One region of the Treponema pedis genome, then DNA from elsewhere that is predicted to be linked to it. Evidence: riboswitches for the same ligand, from Rfam matches in the RefSeq annotation. Region 1 holds a riboswitch; the other holds the start of a gene.

What was found. Region 1 has a riboswitch for cobalamin ahead of DYQ05_RS00215 (ABC transporter substrate-binding protein). Riboswitches for the same ligand answer to the same signal wherever they lie in the genome.
Region 2: it holds a riboswitch for cobalamin, as region 1 does, so the genes downstream of both, DYQ05_RS10100 (Glu/Leu/Phe/Val family dehydrogenase) here and DYQ05_RS00215 (ABC transporter substrate-binding protein) in region 1, are expected to answer to the same signal.

The regions. Positions count from the first base shown of each region.
Region 1 covers NZ_CP045670.1:51,713-55,826, forward strand. Annotated here, with positions in the region: gene DYQ05_RS00205 (pallilysin-related adhesin) at 1-583, shown strand, start outside; gene DYQ05_RS00210 (rhodanese-like domain-containing protein) at 655-1,371, shown strand; cobalamin riboswitch at 1,409-1,592, shown strand; gene DYQ05_RS00215 (ABC transporter substrate-binding protein) at 1,808-2,803, shown strand; gene DYQ05_RS00220 (FecCD family ABC transporter permease) at 2,815-3,885, shown strand; gene DYQ05_RS00225 (ABC transporter ATP-binding protein) at 3,886-4,114, shown strand, end outside.
Region 2 covers NZ_CP045670.1:2,197,618-2,201,731, reverse strand. Annotated here, with positions in the region: gene DYQ05_RS10110 (ATP-binding protein) at 1-299, shown strand, start outside; gene DYQ05_RS10105 (YncE family protein) at 312-1,607, shown strand; cobalamin riboswitch at 1,698-1,896, shown strand; gene DYQ05_RS10100 (Glu/Leu/Phe/Val family dehydrogenase) at 2,218-3,456, shown strand; gene DYQ05_RS10095 (ATP-grasp domain-containing protein) at 3,565-4,114, shown strand, end outside.

The DNA of each region.
Region 1 (4,114 bases):
CAATTTCGACAATATTGAAGAAATATACGAAATAAAAACAACCTTACCGCGCAGATACGGTTTGTTTTTTACCGCAAATAATAAATCAATTCCGAACATTATACGCAGAGTAGATATAGAAATTAAGGGTGTAGATGAAATTCAAATACGGGTTATAGAAGACGTAGCCAGAATCAAATTCGGTACATCTTCTCTTTGGAACGGAACTTATAAAAAAAACACCAACCTTTTGCATTACACGAATACAAACAAACAAGATAAGGTTGAAAAAATAAGAAAAAAATTGGAACAGCCGGAAAGCAAATGGGAAACGCAAAACGGACAAACAATTTCTTTTACGGGAAATAAATATACTCTCACAAAAGACGGAAAAGATTCTTCAGGATACTTTAATATAATCGAAATTGAAAATAAAACCGTACTGCAAATGAAAACTTCGGAAAGTATGAATAAATTTTATTTAATCAATCTTGAAGAAAAAAATAAAAAGCAAATACTTACGTTAATTAAAATAAAACTGAACATAAACGAAATAATTCCAACCGGAGACGAACCGTCGGTATTTGTAAAAGATGCGGAATAGTTTATAATTATTCAAGTTGACATATATATTAAAACTCAATATAATTTAAATTAAATATTATGGAGAAAATGATGAAAAAGGTTTTTATTTGTTTTATCGTATCGGCCGTTTTTATTTTTACATCTTGTGCCGAAATAATAACTGTAATTGATGTAAAAGGTTCGGACTTGGAAAACTTAAATGCAGAAGGAACAAAAGACACTATTTTAATTATAGATACACGCCCGTATACGGAATATAAAAACGGACACTTGCCTAATGCAATAAATATTCCGAAAAGCGAAATAAATACGCGTGTAAACGAATTTGAAGATTGGAAAGAAAAACCTATTTATGTGTATGCCGATACCGATGACGACAGTTTTGAAGCTGCAAAGATTTTTGTCGAAGCCGGTTGTAAAATTATATATAATGCCGAAGGAATAAAACAGTATTCATACAAAACAATAAAATACGATTGTATGAGAGGTGTTGTTTTTGAACAAAAAATTAATTCTCCTAATATAATAATTATTGATTGCAGAACAAAACAGGCCTATGATATGGGGCATATACTCGGGGCAATCTCCATTCCGTCCATTCCCATTGCGGAATTTGAAAAAAATATTGCGAACCTTCCTAAAGATAAAAAGCTGTTTTTATATTGCAATGTAGGCTCCGCTTCGGCGAGAGCCGCACTGACATTATCGGAAGCGGGCTTTAAAGAAATTTATAATACCATAGACGGAGTTAGAGAATATCCTTTTAATCTTATACAGGAAGAAACTCCTCCGGACAAACGGCAATAATAACTTGACATAAATAAAAAAAACGCCTAAAATAATTTTACTTAAAACCCGTACCGGTACCGCAATTTCAGGTTTAAAAGGGAAGCACGGTGTAATTCCGTCACGGTCCCGCCGCTGTAAGAGTTCAATCTTTTTAAAAATATGTCACTGAGAAATCGGGAAGGCTTTAAAAAGGTGTTAAAGCTCGAAGTCAGAAGACCTGCCGGTATGCGGAATTATACTGTACTTTACGGTCGATAAGGTTCAGAATACAAATTATGTTTCTCATAAGGTTTTCTTTTTCAAAGTTCGTATTTAAAAAATTTATACTTCTTTGAAATCAAAAAGTATATTAAGAAGACTTTATAAATTTTTACTGTACTCTGTTATTTTTAATGCACACGTAAAGCGGTTTAAATTTAAGGTTTTAATCTTTTTATTTTCAAGGGGAAAAATTATGAACACCAAAAAGAAAATTTTCCGTTTTATGTTTCTTTTATCGGCGACGGTTATTTTTTTAAACTGCACAAAAAAAGAAGAAATGCAAAATGCAGGCGATTTTATGCAACCTGCCGGCGACGCTTATCCCGTAACAATTACCACCTACAATTATGCGGGAGAACCTATTGAATTGACTTTTGAAAAAGCTCCTGAAAAGGTTATAGCTTTTTATCAAAGTCCGATTGAAACTATGCTCGCTTTAGGCCTTGCAGACAAACTGATTCTTGCGGTAGGTCTTGACGACCCCGTAAAAGAAGAATTCAAAGAAGATTTCGGTAAGGTTAATTATAAAGACAAAAGACCGTCGAAAGAAGAAATTATAGATATGGAACCCGATTTTATTTTCGGCTGGTCATCGCTGTTTAATGAAAAGCGTTACGGCGATGTAAACTTTTGGCACGAACGCGGTACAAAAACATATATTTGGCAGGATTCCGGTTTAAAAAAACAAGAGTCGGTGGAAAACGAGTGTCAGGATATTCTCAACATAGGCAAAATTTTTAATGTAGAACAAAAAGCGCAAGATATTGTCGATAAGATGAAAGCCGAAATAGAAGCCGCAAAAAAATATGTTGAAGGTAAAAAAAAGGTACTGGCAATTATCATTGAAGTTGAAAAAGAAGGACAGTACAGAGTCTACGGAGCAAAAACAATCGGAGGGGATATTGCCCTTCAAGTAGGAGCTGAACTTGTAGGTACAGATAAAGGTTATATAGGCAAAGAAGAATTGATAGAACTTAACCCTGAGGTTATATTTTCGGTATATTACGGAGACGCAATTATAAAAGAGCAAGCCGTAGATATGCTTATAAAAGATGAAGCCTTAAAAAGTATTTCCGCCTTAGAAAACAAAAAAGTATTACCGATTACTTTAAGTGAAGTATATGCAAGCGGAATAAGAACTTATGACGGAATAAAAACGATTATTGCAGGTTTATATCCCGAACTTTAAAATTCCTAAATATGAACAAAAACAATAAAGATAGAGTGCTGAAAGCGGTATTTATCTCTTCGGCACTCCTATTCCTTTTAGGGCTTCTTTTTGTTTCGATTGTTTTATCGATAGGATTCGGAGCGGTACGCATTGTGCCTAAGGATATCCTTCAAATAGTTCAATTTAAAATTTTCGGAACGGGAACGCTTACTGCCGTTAAAAAATCCGCTATCGATATTGTATGGGTTATAAGGCTTCCGAGAATTATCTTAGCCTGTCTTACGGGTATGGGGCTTGCTCTTACAGGTGTAATTATGCAGGCGGTCGTAAAAAATTCTTTAGCGGACCCTTACATACTTGGCATCTCTTCCGGAGCTTCACTCGGAGCAACCCTTGCCATCGCTTTAGGAATAGGAAGCGGTTTAGGCCCCAACTACGTAGGTCTTTGCGCCTGTTTTTCAGCCTTCGCGGCATCTTTAATTGTAATGAAAGCCGCAAATATCAACGGAAGAGCAAATTCCGTAAAACTTCTTATGGCCGGAATTGCGGTAAGCACAATTTTTTCAGCCTTTTCTTCATTTATCGTCTTTACCGCAAAAAATAGGGAAGCTATGCGCAGTATTTCATTTTGGCTTATGGGCGGCTTCGGAGGTGCAAAATGGGAAAATCTTGGCTTATTGTCAAGTATTATACTCGCAGGGGTTTTCTTTTTTATGACGCAATACAGAACCCTTAATCTTATGCTTTTAGGAGACAGCGTATCCATTACCCTCGGAAAAGACCTTCATTATTATAGACAGGCCTATTTACTTTTAAGCTCGATTATAGTCGGGTTTTTAGTATACAATGCGGGAATTATAGGCTTTGTAGGTTTAATAGTTCCGCACATTGCCCGCATTTTTTGGGGAACTAATCATAAAAACATAATACCGGCCTCGGTTTTAATAGGAGCCGTAATTCTTATATGGGCAGATGTACTTGCCCGCTCAATTTCTTCATTAGGAGAAATTCCTGTAGGAGTGGTTATTTCTCTCATCGGAGCCCCCGTATTTTTATATCTTTTAATAAACAAAGAATACGGTTTCGGAGGAAGGACATAGATGACCTTGGAAAGTACGGCCTTGTCATTCGCCTTCGGCAATAAAGATATTTTACACGGTATCACTCTTTCGATAAAAAATAAGGGCATAGTCGGAATTATCGGGCCTAACGGCTCGGGGAAAAGCACCTTGTTAAAATGCCTTTACAGGGTTTTATCGCCTAAAAGCGGCATTATAATGATAGACGGAAAAAACATAAAAGAATACCCTTTTAAAGAAACGGCAAAAA
Region 2 (4,114 bases), 740 kb from region 1:
CAATTATAAAAAAGATTAAATTCGATATTTCAGGCGCCGATATTGAAGCGATTTTAGTTCGGGCGAAAATGAGCGCCACGGTAGAAGGGCGGGCAATGATACATCAAAAGGACTTGGAAGAAATTATAGCCGATTTTATTCCGCCCTCATACCCTAATGAAATTGAATTACAAAATTTGGTTGCGGCAATAGAAAGTACAAGTAAGGAAATGATTCCGAAAAAATATCAATCTATGCAGCGCTCCGCTATGGCTTCGGAAATTTTGGAATTAAAGCAATTATTGGGAGAAAGGAATTAGTTTATGCAAAAAATAAAGAAAAAACTGAGCTTTGTTTTTTTTCTTTTTACCTTTTCCGTTTTTGCGGAATTTAATTTTGATTTAATTGTTCAGCCCTTTACGGGAACCGAATTTTTTGTTGACGGCAAAACGGTTAAACCCTTAGTGCTGGAAAAGGATAATACTCTTGCAAAGGTGCGTCTTATACTTAAAGATTCCGCTTCCGCTATTGAAGTTAAAAATAAAGGATTCCGTACGGTAAATTTAACCGATGAGCTTATAAGGTTAAAAAACGATGTTGGAAAAACGGCGGACTTAAAAGCTCCTTTTTCACTTAAGGCTCTTGCAATCTTATCACGGAAAGAGTCAAAATTCGATACGAAAGCTTTTTTTCCTACGGGAAGGCAGCCTAAAAGCGTAACCTTTGTAAATTCCGATACCGTTGCCGTAGCCCTTCTCGACGGAAACGGAGCGGATATTATCAATATCGAAACCGGAGAAAAAAAGAGAATTTCTCCTCCTAAAGAGTATGCGGAAAAACTCGGCTTTGTAGAAGCCCTTGTATTAAAAAATAAAAATGAACTTTGGATAAGTCAGATGCCTACGGCTTTAATTCATGTTTTTAATCTTACAACCTTTGAATATAAAACCGCAGTTAAAACGAGCGGCAAATGGAGCAAGGTTATGGCTTATAACCCATTAACCGACAGGGTTTATTTAAGTAATTGGCAAACCTTCGATATAAGCGTAATAAATACTGAAACTTACAGCGAAGAAAAAAAAATTAAAACTAAGGCGGTTCCGCGCGGAATGGCTTTTTCGGAAGACGGTAAATTTATCTATTGCGCTCAGTTTGAAGATGCTGCGGGGAATTCAAATTGCCGCCTTATAAAAAAAGAGCTTGACACTTTTAAAACCGTTTCGGAATCGGGAATGAAAGGTGCAAAAAGGCATATTGTTACGGATTATAAACAGGGACGGCTTTATGTTTCGGATATGCTTAATGCGGTTATAGAAGTTTATTCTCTTAAAGACGAGAGCCTTATAAAAACTGTAAAGGTTTTCAGCCACCCCAATACTATTCAGCTTTCGCCTGACGGAAAGTTTTTATATGTTTCATGCCGAGGGCCAAATAATCCCGATAAGGGCTATTTGTATAAAGGCTATGTAATGGGGAGACTGGATATTATTGATACCGAAACCCTTACCCGCATTGAAAGCGTAGAAGCGGGAAACCAGCCGACGGGTTTGGATATTTCTCCCGACGGCAAAACAATAGTTCTTTCCGATTTTTTAGATAACCGTATCAGAGTGTTTAAAAAAAATTAACGGGAAGGGGAAGCGTACCTTAATTTGAGTTTATCGGTTGCGGATTTGATTCAGGAGGTTGACAACGGTGTAATAATCGGGTAGTATTATTACAGCGATTTCGGTCTTGGTGCCGTTTCTTAAGGGAAGCGGTGAAAAGGGAATCAGGTGAAAGTCCTGAGCAGTCCGGCTGACGTAAGGAGATAGCGTGTTTTCAAAATTGCCACTGGGATATTTAAATATAGCCCGGGAAGGCGGAAACAAGCGATGACCTCCGAGCCGTAAGACCTGCCAATGACTATGAGGGTAAAGACGCCCGTCTTTGTCCGTGCAGTGCTCCGCCTGGATACGGAGTTACCTGCAAGAATTTATCGTGTTTACATTTATATTTTTCCGGAATATTGCTCCTTGTGCTGTTGTATAAGATTTTGTCAAGTTTTCTTATGCATTTCACACGTATATTCTCCGATACCCTTAGAATATACATAATTTCCGGTTAAATTTTATGTTTTACCTTTTCAATACCTGCGGCCGAAATCGTTTTCTTTAACTGTAAGAAAGTCCGTAAGGTTTTGGATATGCATAAGGGGAAGCTCCTTAAGAATTTAAAACTTTTGTAATGAGGAATTTTATGGGAAATACTTACGAAAAACTCGTTTTAACTATAGAAGATGCCGCAAAAACGGCAGGTTTAAAAGAAGACGATTATATTACTTTGCTCAGCCCCGAAAGAGAGCTTCATGTTTCCATACCGGTAGTTATGGACTCAGGCCGTGTAAAGGTATTTAACGGCTATAGAGTTCAACATTCTACTTTAAGAGGCCCCGCAAAGGGCGGCATACGGTTTCATAAAGATGTGGATATTGATGAAGTCCGCGCTCTTTCGGCATGGATGACTTTTAAGTGTGCCGTTGCCGATATTCCTTACGGAGGAGGCAAGGGCGGTATATCCGTGAACCCTTCGGAACTTTCGGAAAACGAGCTTGAAAAATTAACCCGCGGGTATGCAAGACGGATAGCCAAATTTATCGGCCCCCATATTGATATTCCTGCACCCGATGTGGGTACAAATGCGAAAATTATGGCTTGGATTGCCGATACATATAGTGCGGCGGTCGGCGAGTTTACGCCTGCCGTTATAACGGGCAAGCCTGTTGCTTTAGGCGGTTCTCTCGGAAGGGCTGAAGCTACAGGCCGCGGAGTTACGGTTGCCTGTATTGAAGTATTAAAACGTTTAAATAAAACTTTAAAAGGACAGAGGGTTGTTATTCAGGGTTTGGGAAACGCAGGCGGTGTTACGGCGGAACTTATGTTTAAAGAAGGTGCTAAAATTATTGCTGCGGGCAACAGTTCGGGAGCAATTTATAATGAAAACGGACTCGATATTCCAGCCGTTACGGCTCATATAAAAAATAAAAAAAGGCTTGATACTTTGACTGGCGATTTTAAGCATATTTCTTCCGCCGAGCTTTTGGAACTTGAAACCGATATTTTAATTCCCGCCGCTTTGGAAAATCAAATTACCGAATTAAATGCCGAGAAAATAAAGGCTCCTATAATAGTTGAAGCCGCAAACGGACCTGTAAGCCCGGAAGCGGATATTATTTTACAGAATAAAGATATTATTATAGTTCCGGATATACTTGCAAATGCCGGAGGGGTAATTGTTTCGTATTTTGAATGGGTTCAAAATTTACAGGGCTTTTATTGGAGTGAAGAAGAAGTAAATAACCGCCTATGTGAAAAAATTAAAAAAGCCTTTGATTTTGTATGGAATTTAAAAGAAGAATATAAGGTTACTATGAGAAAGGCCTGTTATATAAAAGCTTTAAAACAGTTGGCGGAAGCACGTAACGCTGCCGGTTTTTAATAAGCATACAGTTTAAAGGTTATCCATATTTAAAAGGCTTGCAGCTTCGTCTTTTTTTAGATATACTTTTAAGTTTATAGGCTTTGAATATACTGGGAGGGGTTAAAAATGAAAAGAAAAAAAATTGCTATCTTGGTAAGCGGCGAATATAAAAAACAGCCTACAAAAGACGATTTACTTTTACAAAACGAGCTGCAAAACAGGGGATACCTTGCCGATATTACGGTTTGGAGCGATACCTCAACGGATTTTTCCGAATATGACTTGGCTATAATCCGCTCCTGTTGGGATTACGACGGCCGTCTTACCGAATTTTTGCGGCAAATGAAAAAAATAGAAAACTCTTCATTATTATATAATCCGCTCGACATTATTGAAAAAAATTCCGATAAGCGGTATTTACTTGATTTACAAACAACCGGAATTAAAATCACGCCTACCGTTACGGCTGATAACCTTAATAACCTCAATATTCCTTCGGAATGGAAAAAAGTAGTTATAAAACCGAATATCAGTGCAAGCGGAAAAGATACTTACAGATATTCAATAGATGAAGAAGAAAAGATAAAAGCCGCTTGCTCGGATATTATCGGAAAAGGAAAACTTCCTTTAATTCAAAAATATATTTCTTCAATTGAAACTTTCGGCGAGCACTCTT